DNA from 3 places in the Pseudomonas sp. GW821-FHT03C07 genome. Region 2 is predicted to be linked to each of the others. Evidence: riboswitches for the same ligand, from Rfam matches in the RefSeq annotation. Region 2 holds a riboswitch; each other region holds the start of a gene.
What was found. A riboswitch is a leader RNA that binds a small molecule or an ion and turns the genes downstream of it on or off. The one in region 2 is predicted to bind cobalamin.
Positions count from the first base shown of each region.

Region 1: another riboswitch for cobalamin. It lies ahead of cobW (cobalamin biosynthesis protein CobW); the one in region 2 lies ahead of AC07VG_RS24860 (CbtB domain-containing protein).
Region 3: another riboswitch for cobalamin. It lies ahead of cobO (cob(I)yrinic acid a,c-diamide adenosyltransferase); the one in region 2 lies ahead of AC07VG_RS24860 (CbtB domain-containing protein).

Region 1 covers NZ_JBWKUQ010000005.1:325,737-331,625, forward strand. The annotation lists gene AC07VG_RS13220 (glycoside hydrolase) at 1-1,098, shown strand, start outside; gene AC07VG_RS13225 (glycosyltransferase) at 1,102-2,394, opposite strand; cobalamin riboswitch at 2,485-2,703, shown strand; gene cobW (cobalamin biosynthesis protein CobW) at 2,799-3,866, shown strand; gene cobN (cobaltochelatase subunit CobN) at 3,870-5,889, shown strand, end outside.
Region 2 covers NZ_JBWKUQ010000015.1:141,880-147,768, forward strand. The annotation lists gene AC07VG_RS24850 (response regulator) at 1-3,239, opposite strand, end outside; gene AC07VG_RS24855 (response regulator) at 3,503-3,859, shown strand; cobalamin riboswitch at 3,979-4,204, shown strand; gene AC07VG_RS24860 (CbtB domain-containing protein) at 4,301-4,483, shown strand; gene AC07VG_RS24865 (CbtA family protein) at 4,494-5,195, shown strand; gene AC07VG_RS24870 (cobalamin biosynthesis protein) at 5,192-5,608, shown strand; gene cobM (precorrin-4 C(11)-methyltransferase) at 5,672-5,889, shown strand, end outside.
Region 3 covers NZ_JBWKUQ010000014.1:11,972-17,860, reverse strand. The annotation lists gene AC07VG_RS23500 (class I SAM-dependent methyltransferase) at 1-454, shown strand, start outside; gene AC07VG_RS23495 (hypothetical protein) at 451-1,029, opposite strand; gene AC07VG_RS23490 (hypothetical protein) at 1,247-1,420, shown strand; cobalamin riboswitch at 1,548-1,767, shown strand; gene cobO (cob(I)yrinic acid a,c-diamide adenosyltransferase) at 1,851-2,462, shown strand; gene AC07VG_RS23480 (cobyrinic acid a,c-diamide synthase CobB) at 2,459-3,817, shown strand; gene bluB (5,6-dimethylbenzimidazole synthase) at 3,814-4,464, shown strand; gene cbiB (adenosylcobinamide-phosphate synthase CbiB) at 4,461-5,369, shown strand; gene cobD (threonine-phosphate decarboxylase CobD) at 5,362-5,889, shown strand, end outside.

The DNA of each region.
Region 1 (5,889 bases), on a different contig from region 2:
CGGGCCTGGTTGGGCGCCGATGACTGGCGCGACACCTTCTGGCACCCCGAGGCGGTGGACGCCGCCAAGGCCGCCGGCTACCTGGTGTCGGCCTACGACAGCTACGGCAGTGCGCATCCGTCGAATCTGCAAGCCAGTTGGGCGACCGCGAAGATGGGCGATGAACTGGCCGCCGCCGGTTATACCGATGAGCAGGGCAAGAAAGTCCAGGGCTTCAATGGTCGAGGGGTCTACGTCAATCCACGCCGTGTCGAAGCCTATGCCAAGCGGCGGATCAGCGCCGTGGCGCAGGCGGGGCGCCTGAACAGCTACTTTCTCGATGTCGATGCCGCCGGCCCCGAGTTCAGTGATTACACGCCGGGCCGGGAAACCAGCCAGGTGCAGGATGCCGAGGCGCGCCGCCGGCGTCTGGCGTATCCGGTCCAGGCGCTGGACCTGGTCACGGGCAGCGAGGGTGGGCTGGCCTTCTATGCGCCGGTCATCGCCTTCAGCCATGGCATTGCCACCCAGCCCTTTGCCTGGATGGACGCGGATATGCGCAAGAACAAACGCTCGCGCTATTACCTGGGCGGCTATTGGCCGCCGGAAACCCCCAACCTGTATTTCAAGGCGGTGCCGTTGAAGCCGGAGGTGGCGCGCTTCGTGACCTCGGCCGAGTTTCGCTTGCCGCTGTATCAGATCGTGTTGCATGACAGCCTGGTCAGTACCCATCACTGGGAGTACGGTTCGCTGAAATTTTCCAGCGAACGCGAGGTCACGGCGTTGCTGCAATTGCTGTACATGGTGCCCCCGCTGTATCACCTCAACGATCAGGTGATTTCCCGCGATTTGCCGCTGATCAGCGCCTACGACAAGGTGTTCCGGCCCCTGCACGAGCGCCTGTTCAGCCAGGCCATGGATGACTTCCAGATCCTGTCCGCGGACCGCCTGCTGCAGCGCTCGACCTTTGCCGACGGCACGCTGATCACCGTCAACTTTTCCGTCCGGCCCAGCCGCACGCCGGAAGGTCGGCAGCTGCCGCCGTTGTCGGCGCATGTCGTGGTCTCCGGCGAGCCGGCGCAACTGATCGAGATCCGCCAGGTCCTCGGCGCCTCCTGAACATCAGTCGACGCGGTTTTTCGCCTCGATCCACTGGGACATGTACTGGGTGCTCTTGTGGTGATGATGCCGCAGCATCGCCCCGGTGAAATTGTCCCGGCGGTGGGCCGCGAGGTCGAGGCGGCAGGCCTGGATCCGGGCAATCAGCGCGGGGCCGTGGACCCGGCGCTCGTAACGGGCGGCGAGCAGCGCCTGGCCGTTGGCCTGGGCCTGCTGCCACAGCGTGCGGTCCTGGTAGAGGCGCACGGCCGCTTGGGCCAGGGCGACGGCGCTGGTTTCGATGGCGCCGGCCCAGGGCAGCCCACCGTGCATGGCTTCGGCACCGATGGGGGTGGTGACATTCGGCGTGCCGCAGAGCATGGCGTCGATGATCTTGCCCTTGATCCCGGCGCCGAAACGCAATGGCGCCAGGCAAATGCGCGCCGCCGCCATGACGTCCAGGGCATCCTCGGCCCAGTTCATGATGTGAAAACCCTGGGCGGGGTTGTGCAGCGCGGTGGCCTTGGGCGGGGTGTAGGCGCCATAGATCTGCAGCTGGGCCGTGGGCAACTGCTGGCGGATCAGCGGCCAGAGCGTGGTCTTCATCCAGAGCACGGCATCCCAGTTCGGCGCGTGGCGGAAGTTGCCGATGCTGAGAAAATGCGCACGCTCGTCGAAATCGCGATAGGCCGCCACAGGTGTGTCGATCATCAACGGGCACCAGTGCAGCAACGCCGCCGGGACCTTGAATTGTTCGACCAGCAACTGCGACTCGACATCGGAAATCATCAGGCTCAGGTCCGAACGGTAAATCGCGGCGATTTCCCGCTGGGCCTGATCGGTTTCGCTCATCTGTTGGAACACCTGCCGCTGATCGGGAGCGAACAGGCTGCTGAAGTCATTCTGGTCCTGATCGTCTTTCAGGCGCGCCTTGAGCTGTTGTTGGCGGGCATCGCGCAAGCTTTGCAGGTCCGCGGTCTCCAACACCCGCAGGGCCTCGGGGCAGTGTTTTTCCACGCGCCAGCCGAACTGCTCCTCCATCATGAAGCGGTCGAACAGCACCACATCCGGTTGCAGGCCGGCGACAAAGCTGTCGAAACTGCTGCTGTTGAGCTCGATGCGACACTCCTCGATACCCAGGCTCGCCAGGTCGGCCTTGTGTTCGCCGACGGCGGCGGGGCTGGCGAAGGTGACGCGCCAGCCGGCGTCGAGAAAACTCTCGAGGATCTGCATCATGTGGCCGCCAGCCGCCGACGAGCGCGGTTCCGGCCAGACGTAACCGATAACCAGGACCTGAGTGATGTCGGTGGCGTGCATGAGTACGATTCCTTGAAACGGGCAGGGCGGGAAAAAGGGGCGCAATTAAACCACAGCGACGCTCGCGATTGACCTGCCTCGACGCACTGCGTAGCCTTGCAGCTTCGAGGTTCTTCGGCATTCGGCCGAAGCTAAGAAGGGAACGCGGTATGCCGCGGCTGCCCCCGCAACTGTAAACGGTTCGATAGCCCTGCAATGCCACTGTCTGCGGACGGGAAGGCGCAAGGCCAGGTCTACCGCGTGCTGCCCAGAAGGCGCCGCGACGGCCCGACCGTAAGCCAGGAGACCTGCCTCGTGACCGTTTCTCACTACAACCGGGCGGGGTGATCCGGTGGCGAACGCATCCGCGCCCCAGGGCCGTGGTTCTCGTCCCGTATGCCCGCCACTTTGCCAAAGGGCATCCGATGAAAACACTGGCCAAGCTTCCCGTCACCATCGTCACCGGCTTTCTCGGCTCGGGCAAGACCACCTTGTTGCGCCATATGCTCGACAACGCCCAGGGCCGCCGCATCGCGGTGATCGTCAACGAGTTCGGCGAACTGGGCATCGACGGCGAGATCCTCAAGCAGTGCTCGATCGGCTGCACCGAAGAAGAGGCCAGTGGTCGCATCTATGAACTGGCCAACGGCTGCCTTTGCTGCACGGTCCAGGAAGAATTCTTCCCGGTGATGCGCGAATTGGTGGCGCGCCGTGGCGACCTCGATCATATCCTCATCGAAACCTCCGGTCTGGCGCTGCCCAAGCCCCTGGTGCAAGCCTTCCAGTGGCCGGAAATCCGTAGTGCCTGCACCGTCGACGCGGTGATCACCGTGGTCGACAGCCCGGCCGTGGCCGCCGGCACCTTCGCTGCGTTCCCGGACCAGGTGGATGCCCAGCGCAAGCTTGATCCGAACCTGGATCACGAGTCGCCGCTGCACGAACTGTTCGCCGACCAACTGTCCAGCGCCGACCTGGTGATTCTCAACAAGGCCGACCTGATCAGCCCTGAAGACCTGGCCCGGGTGCGCCTGGAAGTGGCCGAAGAACTGCCGCCGGCGGTGAAGGTCGTCGAAGCCAGCAGCGGCCGCCTGCCGCTGGACGTGCTGCTGGGCCTGGGCGCCGGTTCCGAGGAGCATATCGACGGCCGTCACAGCCACCACGATCACCACCACGATGCTGACGATCATGACGATCACGATCATGATGCCTTCGACTCGATCTCCCTGGAGCTGCCGCAAGCGGATGAAAGCCTGCTGCTGGACGTCCTGACGCAACTGGTGGTCAAGCACGGCATTTTGCGGGTCAAGGGCTTCGCCGCGATCCCGAACAAGCCGATGCGTTTGCTGATCCAGGGTGTAGGCACACGTTTCGACAAGCATTTCGACCGTGCCTGGACGGCGGCCGAACCCCGCGTTACCCGCCTGGTGCTGATTGGCCAGGATCTGGATGCCGCGCTGCTCGAATCGACCTTGCGCACCGCGCTGACCGCCTGACCCATGCACCTGCTCAGGACCCAGCCCGGCGGTTTTGTGTCGGATGACAATATTGCCGACCTGGGACAAACCCCCGCCGAGCTGGTGATCCTCTGCAGCGGCGATTCCAGCCTTGCGCTGCTGGCCGAGGCGGCCGGGCAACTGCCCGACGATTACCCGAGCCTGCGCCTGGCCAATCCCATGCAGGTGCAGAACCATGCCTCGGTCGACCTCTATGTCGACCAGGTGCTGCGACATGCCCGGGTCATCCTGCTGTCGCTGCACGGCGGGATCGGCTATTGGCGTTACGGTATCGAGCGTTTGGTGCAACTGGCCGAGCGCGGGGTGACCCTGATCCTGGTGCCGGGGGACGATCGTCCGGACCCGGAACTGAGCGACTTGAGCAACGTACCCGCCGCGGAGGGTGAGCGACTCTGGCATTTTCTGCGCCAGGGTGGCTTGGGCAATGCCCTGGACCTGTACCGCTGCCTCGCCAGTCGTTGGTTGGAGCGCGACTATGCCTGGGCCGAGCCGAAGCCGTTGCCGCGCACGGCGATCTATCATCCTCGCCACGGTGACGCCGGACTGGCCGGCTGGCGCGCCGATTGGCGGGTCGGTCAACCGGTCGCGGCCTTGCTGTTCTATCGCTCGCATTTGCAGGCGGCGAATACCGCCTTTGTCGATGTGTTCTGCCAGCGCTTGCTGGTGGCCGGGCTCAATCCCTTGCCGATTGCCGTGGCCAGTCTCAAGGAGCCCGGGTGCCTGAGCGTGGTTGAGGACCTGCTGGACGAGGTGACGGCCGCAGTGATTCTCAACACCACCGGATTTGCCCAGTCCAGCCCCGAAGCCCCGCATCTTCGGCCATTTCGCCGCGATATTCCGGTGATCCAGGCCATCTGTGCCCAGGACAACGAGCCCGGTTGGCAGGCCAGCGAGCAGGGCCTCGGCCCCCGTGACCTGGCGATGCATATCGCCTTGCCGGAACTGGACGGGCGCATCATCAGCCGGCCCATCAGCTTCAAGGACTTGGCTTGGCGCAGCGAGCGCAGCCAGAGCGATGTGGTCTGCTATCGGGCCCAGCCCGAGCGCATGGATTTCGTTGCAGAACTGGCCCGCCGCTGGGTCGATCTGGCACGGGTGCCGAATGCGAACAAGCGCGTTGCCCTGATCCTCGCCAACTATCCGACCCGCGACGGGCGGATCGGCAACGGCGTGGGCCTGGACACACCAGCGGCGGCGCTGAATATCCTGCGCGCGCTCAAGGACCAGGGTTATCCGCTGAGCGAGGCGTTGCCTGAGAGTGGCACGGCGCTGATCCAGGCTTTGCTCGGTGGGGTCAGCAACGACCTCGATAGCCTGGACCTGCGGCCTTGCCAGCAGAGCATGGCCCTGGCCGACTACCAGGTGATGTTCGAGCGCCTGCCCGAGAGCAATCGCCAGGCGGTGTTGGCGCGTTGGGGCCGGCCGGAACAGGACCCGATGTTCCGTGGCGGGCGGATGATGGTGGCCGGTCTGCGTTTTGGCCTGACCTTTGTCGGCATCCAGCCGGCCCGGGGTTATCAGGTCGATGCCAGCGCGGTCTACCATGATCCGGACCTGGTGCCGCCCCACGGTTACCTGGCGTTCTATTTCTGGCTGCGGCACACCTATGGCAGCCATGCGCTGATCCATGTCGGCAAGCACGGCAACCTGGAATGGCTGCCGGGCAAGGGCGTCGGTCTGTCGCAGCAGTGTTGGCCGGATGCATTGCTGGGGCCGTTGCCGAATATCTATCCGTTTATCGTCAACGACCCGGGCGAGGGGGCCCAGGCCAAGCGCCGGACCCAGGCGGTGATCATCGATCACCTGATGCCGCCGCTGACCCGGGCCGAGACCTACGGCCCGCTGCGCGACCTGGAGCTGCTGGCCGACGAATATTACGAAGCGCAGTTGCTCGACCCGCGGCGTGCCCGCGAGTTGCAGCGGGACATTCTCAAGCTGGTTCGCGAGACGCAGATCGATCGTGAGCTGCAACTGGACGCGGGCCTCGACAGCGATGCCGAGG
Region 2 (5,889 bases):
TTGAGTCGCTCAATCGCCTCACGGCCATTACGGCCAATTTCGACAATCGCGCCCTTATGCTCCAGCGCACTGGTCAAGGCGAAGATATTGCGCACATCGTCGTCCACCAGCAGGATCTTGCGCCCTTCGAAGACCTTGTCGCGACTGCGGGCGGTCTTGAGCATGCGCTGTCTTTCATGGGACAGCTGGGATTCGACTTTGTGCAGAAAGAGTGTCACTTCATCGAGCAGGCGCTCCGGCGAGCGCGCGCCCTTGATGATGATCGAGCGTGAATACTTGTGCAGCTCGGCCTCTTCGTCGCGGGTCAGGTTGCGCCCGGTATAGACGATCACTGGCGGAAAGGCACGGATGTCTTCGGTGGACATGCGCCGGAGCAGTTCGTTGCCGAGCATGTCTGGCAGTTTGAGGTCGATGATCATGCAGTCGAAGACATCGGTGCGCAGCAGATCGAGGGCTTCCTGGGCAAAACCCACGGCGGTGATCTCGATATCGTCGTCGCCGATCAGCCGGGCGATGCTGTCGCGTTGCAGGTCGTCGTCTTCCACCAGCAGCACGCGCTTGAGCTTCTGGGTCAGCTTGGCTTCCAGGCGCGTGAAGATCTCCTTGAGTTCGTCGCGAGTGGTCGGCTTGAGCGCATAGCCCATGGCGCCCATGTGCATGGCGACCTCGGTGCGATCCTCCACGGAAATCACATGCACCGGGATATGTCGGGTCGGCGCCTGTTCCTTGAGGCGCTGCAGCACCGTCAGGCCAGAGTGATCCGGCAGGCGCATGTCCAGCAGGATCGCGTCGGGGATGAACTGGGCGGAGAGCTCGAAACCCTCGTCCGCGCCATGGGCCACCAGGCATTGGTAGCCCAGTTCATGGGCCAGGTCGTAGAGAATCTGGGCAAATTTCGGTTCATCTTCGATCACCAGGATACAGCGGCTGGTGAACGGGCCTTTTTCACGGTCGTCGGCAAAACGCTGGATCGGTGCTTCCACGACCAGTGGTGGCCGATTGCGCGGCGGGTCCAGTGACTCCAGCGGCGCCGGGGGTGCCACCACCGGCGCGGGGCCCGCGCCGTCGCGGCGTTCCACATAACGCTCCGGCAACACCAGGGTAAACACACTGCCTTGCCCGGGCTGGCTGGCCACGTTGATGGAACCGCCGAGCAGCGCCGCCAGATCGCGAGAAATCGACAGGCCAAGACCGGTGCCGCCATAACGGCGGTTGGTGGTGCCGTCCGCCTGGCGGAACGCCTCGAAGATGCTCTCGTGTTGTTCGGCGGCGATACCGATGCCCGAGTCGCGGACGGCAAAGGCAATACCGACACCGGGTTGGCGCGACACGCTCAGGCTGACCCGGCCCGTCTCGGTGAACTTGATGGCGTTGGACAGCAGGTTCTTCAGCACCTGTTCCAAGCGCTGGCGATCGGTGAACAGCGTCGCTGGCAGGTCGCCACGCATCTCGAGTTCAAAGCCCAACTGTTTGTCGCCGGCCAGTGGCTCGAACATATTGCGCAGCCCCTCCACCAGACGCTCGATGCTGGTATTTTCCGGGCGCAGCTCCAACTTGCCCGCCTCGACTTTGGAGATATCGAGGATGTCGTTGATCAGGTTGAGCAAATCGTTGCCCGCGCTGTAGATCGATTCAGCGAACTTGACCTGTTCCTCCGTGAGGTTCTCCTGCGGGTTCTCCGCCAGCAGCTTGGACAGGATCAGCGAACTGTTGAGCGGCGTACGCAGCTCATGGGACATGTTGGCAAGAAACTCGGATTTGTACTTGCTCGAACGCTGCAGCTCCTCGGCACGCTCCTCGAGCTGGATCTGGGCCAGGTTCAGCTGGTTGTTCTTGAGGTCCATCGCGTCGCGCTGCGCGGCCAGGGCCAGGGCTTGTTCGGCCAACTGTTCGTTGGTCTGTTCGAGTTCGCTCTGCTGGCTTTCCAGGTGAACCTGCGATTCCTTGAGCACCTGGGACTGTTCTTCCAGTTCCTCGTTGGCGGTCTTCAGCTCTTCCTGCTGGACTTGCAGCTCTTCGTTGAGCTGCTGGGTCTCGGCCAGGACCTCCTGCAAGCGCTGGCGGTAACGCGCGGCCTCGATGGAAGTGCCAATATTGTCGGCGATCAGTTCCAGCAGTTCGATGTCACGTTCGTTCAGCGGACGCAGGAAACCCAGCTCAATCACCCCGTTGACCCGCTCATCGTTAGTGGTCGGCACCACCAGCACACTGCGCGGCGACCCCTCGCCCAGGCCCGAACTGACCTTGAAGTAATCCATCGGCACTTCGTCCAGGCGAATCAGACGGCCCTGGCCGGCGGCTTGGCCAACCAGGCCTTCATCGTTGAAGATCGCCTGTTCCTGCCGATCCTGCTCGCGGGAAAAACCATAGCTGGCGACACGGGTCAGGCCCCCCTGCTCTTCGCGGACATACAATGCCGCCACGGCGCTGCCCATATACTGGGCGCAGAATTGCAGGATATTGCGCCCCAGCAGATTCAGGCTCAGTTGGCCCAGCACCTGCTCGGCCAGCTCGGTCTGGCCACTGCGTAGCCAGGCTTGCTGTTCCAGGCGTTCCGCACTCTTGACTTGTGACGCGAGATTTTTTGCATAACTACTTGAAAGTGATAACAAATCACGTCGACCTATAAAGGCCAGCAAGGCACTCAGGCCCAGCACAAAGATGAGATAGAGGACGATGCTCCAGATCGTGGTGCGGCTTACGGTTTCATTGCGCGCGAGCCGCAGTTGCTGCTCCATGTCGATGGCGTTCTCAAACTCGCTACGGATCTCGTCAACCAGGCGCTTGCCGCGCCCCGCCTGGATCACCCCCCGGTAGTCGCCGCCGGAACGCCGCAGTTCAATCATCAACTGAGCGTATTCGCTCCAGGCGCCCTGCAAGGCTTCGATGCGTTTGAAGCGGTCGACCTGCTGCGGATTATCCGCGGTCAGTTGCTGCAAGCTGCGCAGTTCGGCAATGATCTTCGGCTTGGCGACTTCGTAGGGGTCGAGGAAATGCTCGTCACCGGTAATCAGGAAACCGCGCATACCGGTTTCCAGATCCACCGAGAGCTTCATCGCCTCGTTGCTGTTATTGATCACCCGGTCGGTATGCTCGACCCACTGGATCACCGACAGCAGATAGGTGATCAGCGCGACGAAAAATACCGCACTGAGGACCCCGACGCCCAAGGGCAGGCTGATGTTGCGACTCAATAACTTGCGAAAGCTTTGTTCATCCACCGAAGACGACGAATTCATTTCAGGGCCCGGATTAAAGTTATTGATTATCAAGGAGTCTGCCGTATGTACGAATAAAAGACCGCCATTTTTCTCACAGCTTAGAATGCAATGCCCCAGGCCGCACTGTCGTGACGCGATGACAGACCTTAGCCTATCATCTTGTACAGTCGGATTTTTTTGTACAGGCCGGGGAACTTGCCTGGCCCGGTGGTTTACTGATACCAGAGGCCGAGCGGTTCAGCGAACTTGATCCATTCCTCACTTTTTCGGGATATACCCTTATGCCAGTCCCCCCCGCCACCATCCTTGTCGTTGAAGACGATACCGTCGTGCGCATGCTGATCGTCGATGTCCTGGAGGAACTGGCGTTCAATGTCCTGGAGGCCGACGGCAGCGAAAAGGCCCTGGATATCCTTGGACAGGCCGACACCCGCATCGATTTGTTGATGACCGATGTCGGACTGCCCGAAATGGATGGCCGCGAATTGGCCAAGGCCGCCTGCCAAATGCGCCCGGGGCTGCCCGTCCTGTTTGCCAGCGGCTACGCCGAAAGCATCGAACTGGCGCCTGGCATGCAGGTGATCAGCAAGCCCTTTTCTATTGATCAGTTAAGGCTAAAGATCAAAAATATTATATAAGCACATGATTTATATGAAATATTTATTCTAGAATTCACTTTAACTCGGGGCTGGGCCAGCGCATTCGCGACCACCACTGCGCCCTCTACTGCATTGACGCGCCCGGCCCAGCGTGTTTACCTAGTGGCCTTGTTTTGGGTGCCCTTCACAGGGTGAAACGGGAAACCGGTGCGTCAGCCTGTCTGTCTTCAGGCCTGATCAGTCCGGTGCTGCCCCCGCAACGGTAAGCGAGAGAAGCGTCAGAGCCACTGTGTCGACACCGGCATGGGAAGGCGACGCTTGAAGAGTCGGGCCCTGCCCAACTCCCTCGCAAGCCCGGAGACCGGCCCAGAAATAATCGATGACAAACCTGCGGTGGGCAGGCGCTGTTGTAATCTCCGGGCGCCCGCCCGCCGAGGTTCTTCGCGCCTTTCCGCCTGCTAAAACTCAAAGGGAAGCGCCATGTCAACCACTACCGTCCGCCACTCGACCGCCATCAGCACCCTGAGCCAGCGCCTCGTCGCCGCCATCGGTGCCACCATCCTGGGCGCGGCATTGGTCTATTTCGCCGGGTTCTCACCCATCGACGTCGTCCACAACGCCGCACACGATACCCGTCACAGCTCTGCCTTCCCGTGCCATTGAGACGCCAGCCATGATCAAGCGTATTGCGCAAACAGCGGGATTCACCGGCTTGCTGGCCGCCCTGTTGCTGACCCTGCTGCAGAGCTTCTGGGTCGCCCCGCTGATTCTCCAGGCGGAAACCTATGAAAAATCCGCGGCAGCCGAGGCTCACGAACACCAGCACGCGGCCATGGCCGGGCACGTACACGACGAAGAGGCCTGGGAGCCGGAAGACGGCTGGCAGCGCGTGTTGTCCACCACCGGCGGCAACCTGGTGGTGGCCGTCGGTTTCGCCCTGATGCTGGCCGGCCTCTATACCCTGCGCGCGCCGAACCGCACCGCCCAGGGCCTGCTCTGGGGCCTGGCCGGTTATGCCACGTTCTGCCTGGCACCGACCCTGGGCCTGCCGCCGGAACTGCCGGGCACTGCCGCGGCGGACTTGCTGCAACGGCAGATCTGGTGGGTCGGCACCGCAGCGTCCACGGCGGTTGCCATTGCCCTGGTGGTGTTCGGCAAGCACTGGGCGCTCAAACTGCTGGGCGTGGCCATTGTCGTGGTGCCCCATGTGATCGGCGCACCGCAGCCGCAAGTTCATTCCAGCCTGGCGCCAGAAGAGCTGGAAGCACAATTCAAGATCGCCTCGCAACTGACCAATGCCGCGTTCTGGCTGGCCCTGGGCCTGATCAGTGCATGGCTGTTCCGGCGCAAGACCAAGGCTCACTACTCGGCATGAGCACGACGCCAATCCTCGCGGTTGGCCTCGGCTGCCGGCTCGGCTGTAGCGCCTCGACCTTGCAGGCGCTACTGGAGCAATCTTTGCTGGCCCATCGGATCGACCTCAAGGAAATCAATGGCTTGGCAAGTATTGATGGGAAAAAGGTTGAACCCGGCCTGCGGGAACTGGCACAGCGCCTGAACCTGCCGCTGGTGTTCTTCAGTGCGACCGAGCTGGCACCTTACGAGGCTCGGCTCAGCCATCGTTCCAGCCAGGCCTTCGAACAGACCGGCTGTCATGGCGTCGCAGAAAGTGCCGCGCTGGCCCTGGCCGAACAGTTGGGGCAAGCCCGTGCGAATCTTCTGATTTCACGCCAAAAGCATCCTCAGGCGACCTTTGCACTGGCCTGGACCGGGCAAAACCCTCGATAATCACCGCCGTCTACATGAGCGTTGTTCATGTAAAGTCTTGTGCAGCCCTGTTCAGAGAGTGTCATGACCGTCTACTTCATCGGCGCCGGCCCCGGCGATCCGGAACTCATTACCGTCAAGGGCCAACGCCTGATCCGCAGCTGCCCGGTGATCATCTATGCCGGCTCCCTGGTGCCTGATGCCGTGCTTGAAGGCCACCGTGCGACGCAAGTGGTCAATAGCGCCGAGTTGCACCTGGAACAGATCATCGACCTGATCAAGACCGCAGATGCCCGGGGCCA
Region 3 (5,889 bases), on a different contig from region 2:
CACCGGTTACAGCGCCTTGTGCATGGCCTCGGCCTTGCCGGAGGGCGGTAGCCTGCTGTGCTGCGATATTCCCGGGGACTACAACGCCACGGCGCTGCGCTACTGGCGGGAGGCGGGTCTGGCTGCGCGTATCGAGTTGCGTCTGGCGCCGGCGCTGGAGACCCTGGCGCAGTTGGAGCAGCAAGGGCAGGGCGAGCAGTTCGACCTGATATTCATCGACGCCGACAAGGCCAATTACCCGGCGTATCTGGAAAGTGCCCTGCGCTTGCTGCGCCCGGGCGGCCTGGCGATGTTCGATAACACGCTGTGGAGTGGGCGGGTGCTCGAGGTGAATGGGCAAAGCGCCGACACCCGGGCCATCCAGGCGCTGAATCGGGCCTTGAAGGATGACGCGCGGGTGGATTTGTCGCTGCTGCCGCTGGGCGATGGCCTGACCTTGTGCCGTAAGCGCTAGGCTTCCTTGAACAGCAGAGCGATGCCGGGATGATACTGGCCGGCTTCGTTGTGCAACTTGCGATAAGCGTAGGGAAAGTACCAGGCCACGGCGCAGCTGTTGGCCTTTTGCAGGTCGTCGACCATATCCTGCAGGTCTTCCGGGCTGGGGCTCTGCTGCGGCTTGAACGGCGAGACGAACAGGCAACCGAGTTTCAGGTGATGCGGATGGCTGATTTTTTTGGCATCGCTCGCCACATCCAGCAGGGCCGGCATCGGGTTGAGGTTATTGACCTTGGGCCAGCGTTGCGTGGCCTGGATATAGACCGACTCCTGCGCGGTGGAGATCTGCAGGTCGCAGCGTCCGCTGCGGTCGCCCTCTTCGAGCTGCTTCTTGGTCGGGAAATGCTCCAGGGTGACCATTTCCGCCGCCCAGGCCGCGACCGACAATAACCCCAGATTGGCCCGCTCGTTGAACCAGTAGGGCGCCTGTCCGTCACCGAGGAGCTGGTTGTAGCGATCGATGCACTCGGGCCAGCGCTCCAGGGCGGGGCGCAGGAATTCCAGTTTCGGATTGCTGATGATCAGGCCTTGCATGGAGCTCCCCTTTTTATTGTTGGTCGGGTTATGGCTATTTGATATCACCTTCCTCAACGTAGCACAATTTCTGGCGCCGGTTTTTTGATCTGGGTCGGGGTAGGGAGCTATCGCCTTGTACAAGGAGTTAGGGTTTGATTTTGGCGATGACGGTCGCCTTGTGATTTCTGTAGCGGGTCATTAAGATCTCTTTAATTGTCAAGACGCAGAGGTGTCTATGAAAACGACTAAAAACGCTGCGAAAGCGGCCATGATTGCCAAATTCACCGCTGAAGCCATGTCGTTGGCTGCTGTGGGTGTTTCTGAAAATCAGCGTCGTTTTCTCAAGGTCGGTTTGAGCCGCGGCAAGGAACTCGAGCCTGCTGGTGTGCTCGCGGGTGCTCGCTCCTGACATTGGCTCCCACTATCGACTTTGGCAAAAGGCTTCCTCCCAAATTGTCTACAAACGCCCCGCCTGGCCCGGGGCGTTTGCTTTTCTGATGGCGGCTTTATTTGACGCTCCACCCCCAACCCTCTAACCTTCGCCGATTGTTTCAGGTGCTCTGTGGCGAATCGCCGACAGGGTGAAACAGGGAAGCCGGTGAGCCCTTCGACAGGCGCGATTCCGGCGCTGCCCCCGCAACGGTAAATGAGTCAAGACCGCGCCTTGAGCCACTGTGTCCAGCCGACATGGGAAGGCGCGCGGTCCCGCGAATAGCGCTCATGAGCCCGGAGACCGGCCTGATCCATCCCACAGCGTCACGGCGGGCGATGCTGGACGGCTCCGGCCGCGTTTTTCCCTGCCCCCCGTTTGCCTTATCCAGCCCCAACGGAGAGCTGCCATGAACGAATCCCCTGATCGCGACGAACGCCACCTGGCGCGCATGCTGCGCAAAAAGGCGGTGATCGACGAGCGTATTGCCAGTGCGCCAAATGAATGCGGCCTGTTGCTGGTCCTCACCGGCAACGGCAAGGGCAAGAGCAGCTCGGCTTTCGGCATGCTCGCCCGGGCCATGGGCCATGGCATGCAGTGTGGCGTGGTGCAATTTATCAAGGGCCGCAACAGCACCGGCGAAGAGCTGTTTTTCCGGCGCTTCCCCGAGCAGGTGCGCTTCCATGTGATGGGCGAAGGCTTTACCTGGGAGACCCAGGATCGCCAGCGCGATATCGCCGCCGCCGAAGCCGCCTGGGAAGTCTCCCGGGAAATGCTCCGCAACCCGAGCATCGGCCTGGTGCTGCTCGATGAGCTGAATATCGCCCTCAAGCACGGTTATCTGGACCTCGATCAGGTCCTGACCGACCTGCAAGCCCGTCCACCGATGCAGCACGTGCTGGTCACCGGACGCGGCGCCAAGCCGGAAATGATCGAACTGGCCGACACGGTGACCGAAATGGGCCTGCTCAAGCATGCGTTCCAGGCCGGGATCAAGGCCCAAAAGGGCATCGAACTATGAGGCAAGCGCGTCATTGCCCGGCGGTGCTGATCGCCGCGCCGGCTTCCGGCCAGGGCAAGACCACGGTGACCGCGGCCCTGGCGCGCCTGCACCGCAATCAGGGGCGCAAGGTCCGGGTGTTCAAATGCGGCCCGGACTTTCTCGACCCGATGATCCATGAGCGCGCCAGCGGTGCGCCGGTCTATCAGCTGGATTTGTGGATGGTCGGCGCCGAGGAGAGTCGCCGGCTGCTCTGGGAGGCGGCGGGCGAGGCCGACCTGATCCTGATCGAAGGGGTCATGGGGCTGTTCGACGGCACGCCGTCGAGCGCCGATCTGGCCCGACATTTCGGTGTGCCGGTGCTCGGAGTGATCGACGGTACGGCCATGGCCCAGACCTTCGGCGCCCTGGCCCTGGGGCTGGCACGTTACCAGCCGGACCTGCCGTTCGCCGGGGTGCTGGCCAACCGTGTCGGTACCCTACGGCACGCGCAATTGCTCGAAGGCAGCCTGACCGAAGGCCTGCGCTGGTACGGCGCGCTCTCGCGGGAAACCGGGATCGAGCTGCCGAGTCGTCATCTCGGCCTGGTGCAGGCCAGTGAATTGAATGACCTGGACAAGCGCCTGGACGCGGCTGCCGAGGCTCTGGCCGGCAGCTGCGAGGTGGCGTTGCCGCCGCCAGTGGCGTTTGCCGCGCCCGCGCCGGTAGTCGCCGAGCCGCTGCTGGCCGGCGTGCGCATCGCCGTCGCCCATGACGAGGCCTTTGCCTTCATCTATGGGGCCAACCTGGATCTGTTACGGGCCATGGGCGCCGAGTTGCGGTTTTTCTCGCCGATCCACGATCAAGTCATGCCCGAGGCGGACAGCCTTTACCTGCCCGGTGGTTATCCGGAACTGCATCACCTGGTCCTGGCCCGGAACGCGCCGATGCTGGCGGCGATCCGCGCCCATCATCAGGCCGGCAAACCCTTGCTCGCCGAATGCGGTGGGATGCTCTATCTGCTCGATGCGCTGACCGATGTCGAAGGGCAACGCGCCGAGTTGCTGGGCCTGCTGGCGGGTGAGGCGACGATGCAGAAGCGCCTGGCGGCCCTGGCCTTGCAGGCGGTGGCGTTGCCGGAAGGGCTGTTGCGCGGTCACACCTATCACCATTCGCTGACCACCACGGCGCTGGAACCGATTGCCCGGGGCCTGAGCCCCAATGGCGGGCGCGGCGCCGAGGCGGTGTATCGCCAAGGGCGGATGACCGCTTCTTATGTGCACTTTTATTTTCCGTCCAATCCGCGGGCGATTGCCGCGCTGTTGGCCCCGGATATCCACCTTGCCAAGGCCGGCGCACTCTCGGAGCGCGCGGACTTACCCGCGCGGAGGCCATGACCGACAACGCTTTTAGCCCTGAAGAACGCGCGGCGGTCTACCGTGTCATCGGTGAACGCCGCGATATGCGCCACTTTACCGCTGGCAGCGTCGCGCCCGAGCTGCTCTCGCGCTTGCTGGAGGCGGCGCATCAGGCGCCCAGCGTCGGGTTGATGCAGCCCTGGCGTTTTATTCGCATTACCGACCGCGGATTGCGCGGCCAGATCCAGCAGTTGGTGGAAGAAGAACGGATACGCACCGCCGAGGCCCTGGGCGAGCGTTCCGATGAATTCATGAAGTTGAAGGTCGAAGGCATCAATGACTGTGCCGAGGTGCTGGTCGCCGCGCTGATGGATGATCGCGAGCGGCATATCTTCGGCCGGCGGACCTTGCCGGAAATGGACATGGCGTCCTTGTCCTGCGCCATCCAGAATCTCTGGTTGGCCGCCCGTGCCGAAGGCCTGGGCATGGGCTGGGTCTCGCTGTTCGAACCGCAGGCCCTGGCGCAACTGCTCGGTCTGCCGACGGGGGCCAAGCCGCTGGCGGTGCTGTGCCTGGGACCGGTCCAGGCGTTTTATCCGGCACCGATGCTGGTCTTGGAAGGTTGGGCGCAACCGCGCCCCTTGAGTGAACTGTTGTATGAGAATTATTGGGGAGTGAGTCAATGAGTGTGGCGTTGTTGAGTGTCGCCGGGGTAGCGCTGGATGCGCTGCTGGGCGAACCCAAACGCTGGCATCCGCTGGTGGCGTTCGGCCGTCTGGCGGACCGTATCGAACAACGTTTCAATTCCGGCGGGCGTGGCTGGCGCAGTCATGGGGTCACGGCGTGGGTGATGGCGGTGTTGCCGCTGACCCTCTTGGCCACGGCCTTGTCGTGGGCGCCCTATGTCGGCTGGATCGTCGATATCCTCGCGCTCTATTGCGCCCTCGGCTTGCGCAGCCTCGGTGAACACGTCATCCCCGTGGCCCAGGCCTTGCGCAGCGATGACCTGGATCGCGCCCGTCAGCGCGTGAGCTATCTGGTGAGTCGCCAGACCACGGAACTCGATCACACCGAAGTGGCCCGCGCGGCCACCGAGTCGGTGCTGGAAAATGGCAGCGATGCGGTGTTCGCCGCGCTGTTCTGGTTTGTCGTGGCCGGCGCGCCCGGCGTGGTGCTGTATCGCCTGAGCAATACCCTGGATGCCATGTGGGGGTATCGCAATGAACGTTTCGAACGTTTTGGCTGGGCGGCGGCGCGGATCGACGATGTTTTGAACTATATTCCTGCACGCTTGGTGGCCCTGACCTATGCCTTGCTCGGCAAAACCGGGTTGGCGCTGCAATGCTGGCGCCGCCAGGGACCGACCTGGGACAGCCCGAATGCCGGGCCGGTGATGGCGGCCGGCGCCGGGGCGCTGGGGGTCGAGTTGGGTGGGGCGGCGATTTATCACGGTGAATTGCATCAGCGTCCGCCGTTGGGCGAAGGGGAGCCGGCGACCGCCGACTCCATCGACCGGGGCTGGCAATTGGTACAACGGGGTGTGTGGTTGTGGTTGCTGATTCTTTGTCTGGGAGCTGAGATCTATGCTTGAGCACGGCGGGCGCCTGCGCAAGGCGGTGGAACACTACGGGATTGCCGAGGCCGATTGGCTGGACCTGTCCAGTGGCCTGGCGCCCTGGCCCTGGCCGATCCCGCCGATCCCCGAGCGTGCCTGGGCGCGCCTGCCGGAAACCGATGACGGCCTGGAGCAGGCCGCCTGCCGCTATTACGGCGCCCCCCAGGTGTTGCCGGTGCCCGGTTCCCAGGCGGCGATCCAGTTGCTGCCGCGCCTGCGTCGTGCGGGCAAGGTCGGTGTGCTGTCGCCTTGTTATGCCGAGCATGCCGAAGCCTGGCGGCGCAATGGCTACATCGTGCGCGAAGTGCTGGAGCATGAAGTCGAGTTTTTTCTCGACAGCCTCGACGTGCTGGTCGTGGTCAATCCGAACAATCCCACCGGCCTGAGCCTGGCCCCGGAGCAGTTGCTCGAATGGCATGCCCGCCTGGCCCAGCGCGGTGGCTGGTTGGTGGTGGATGAGGCCTTCATGGACAACACGCCAGAGCGCAGCCTGGCC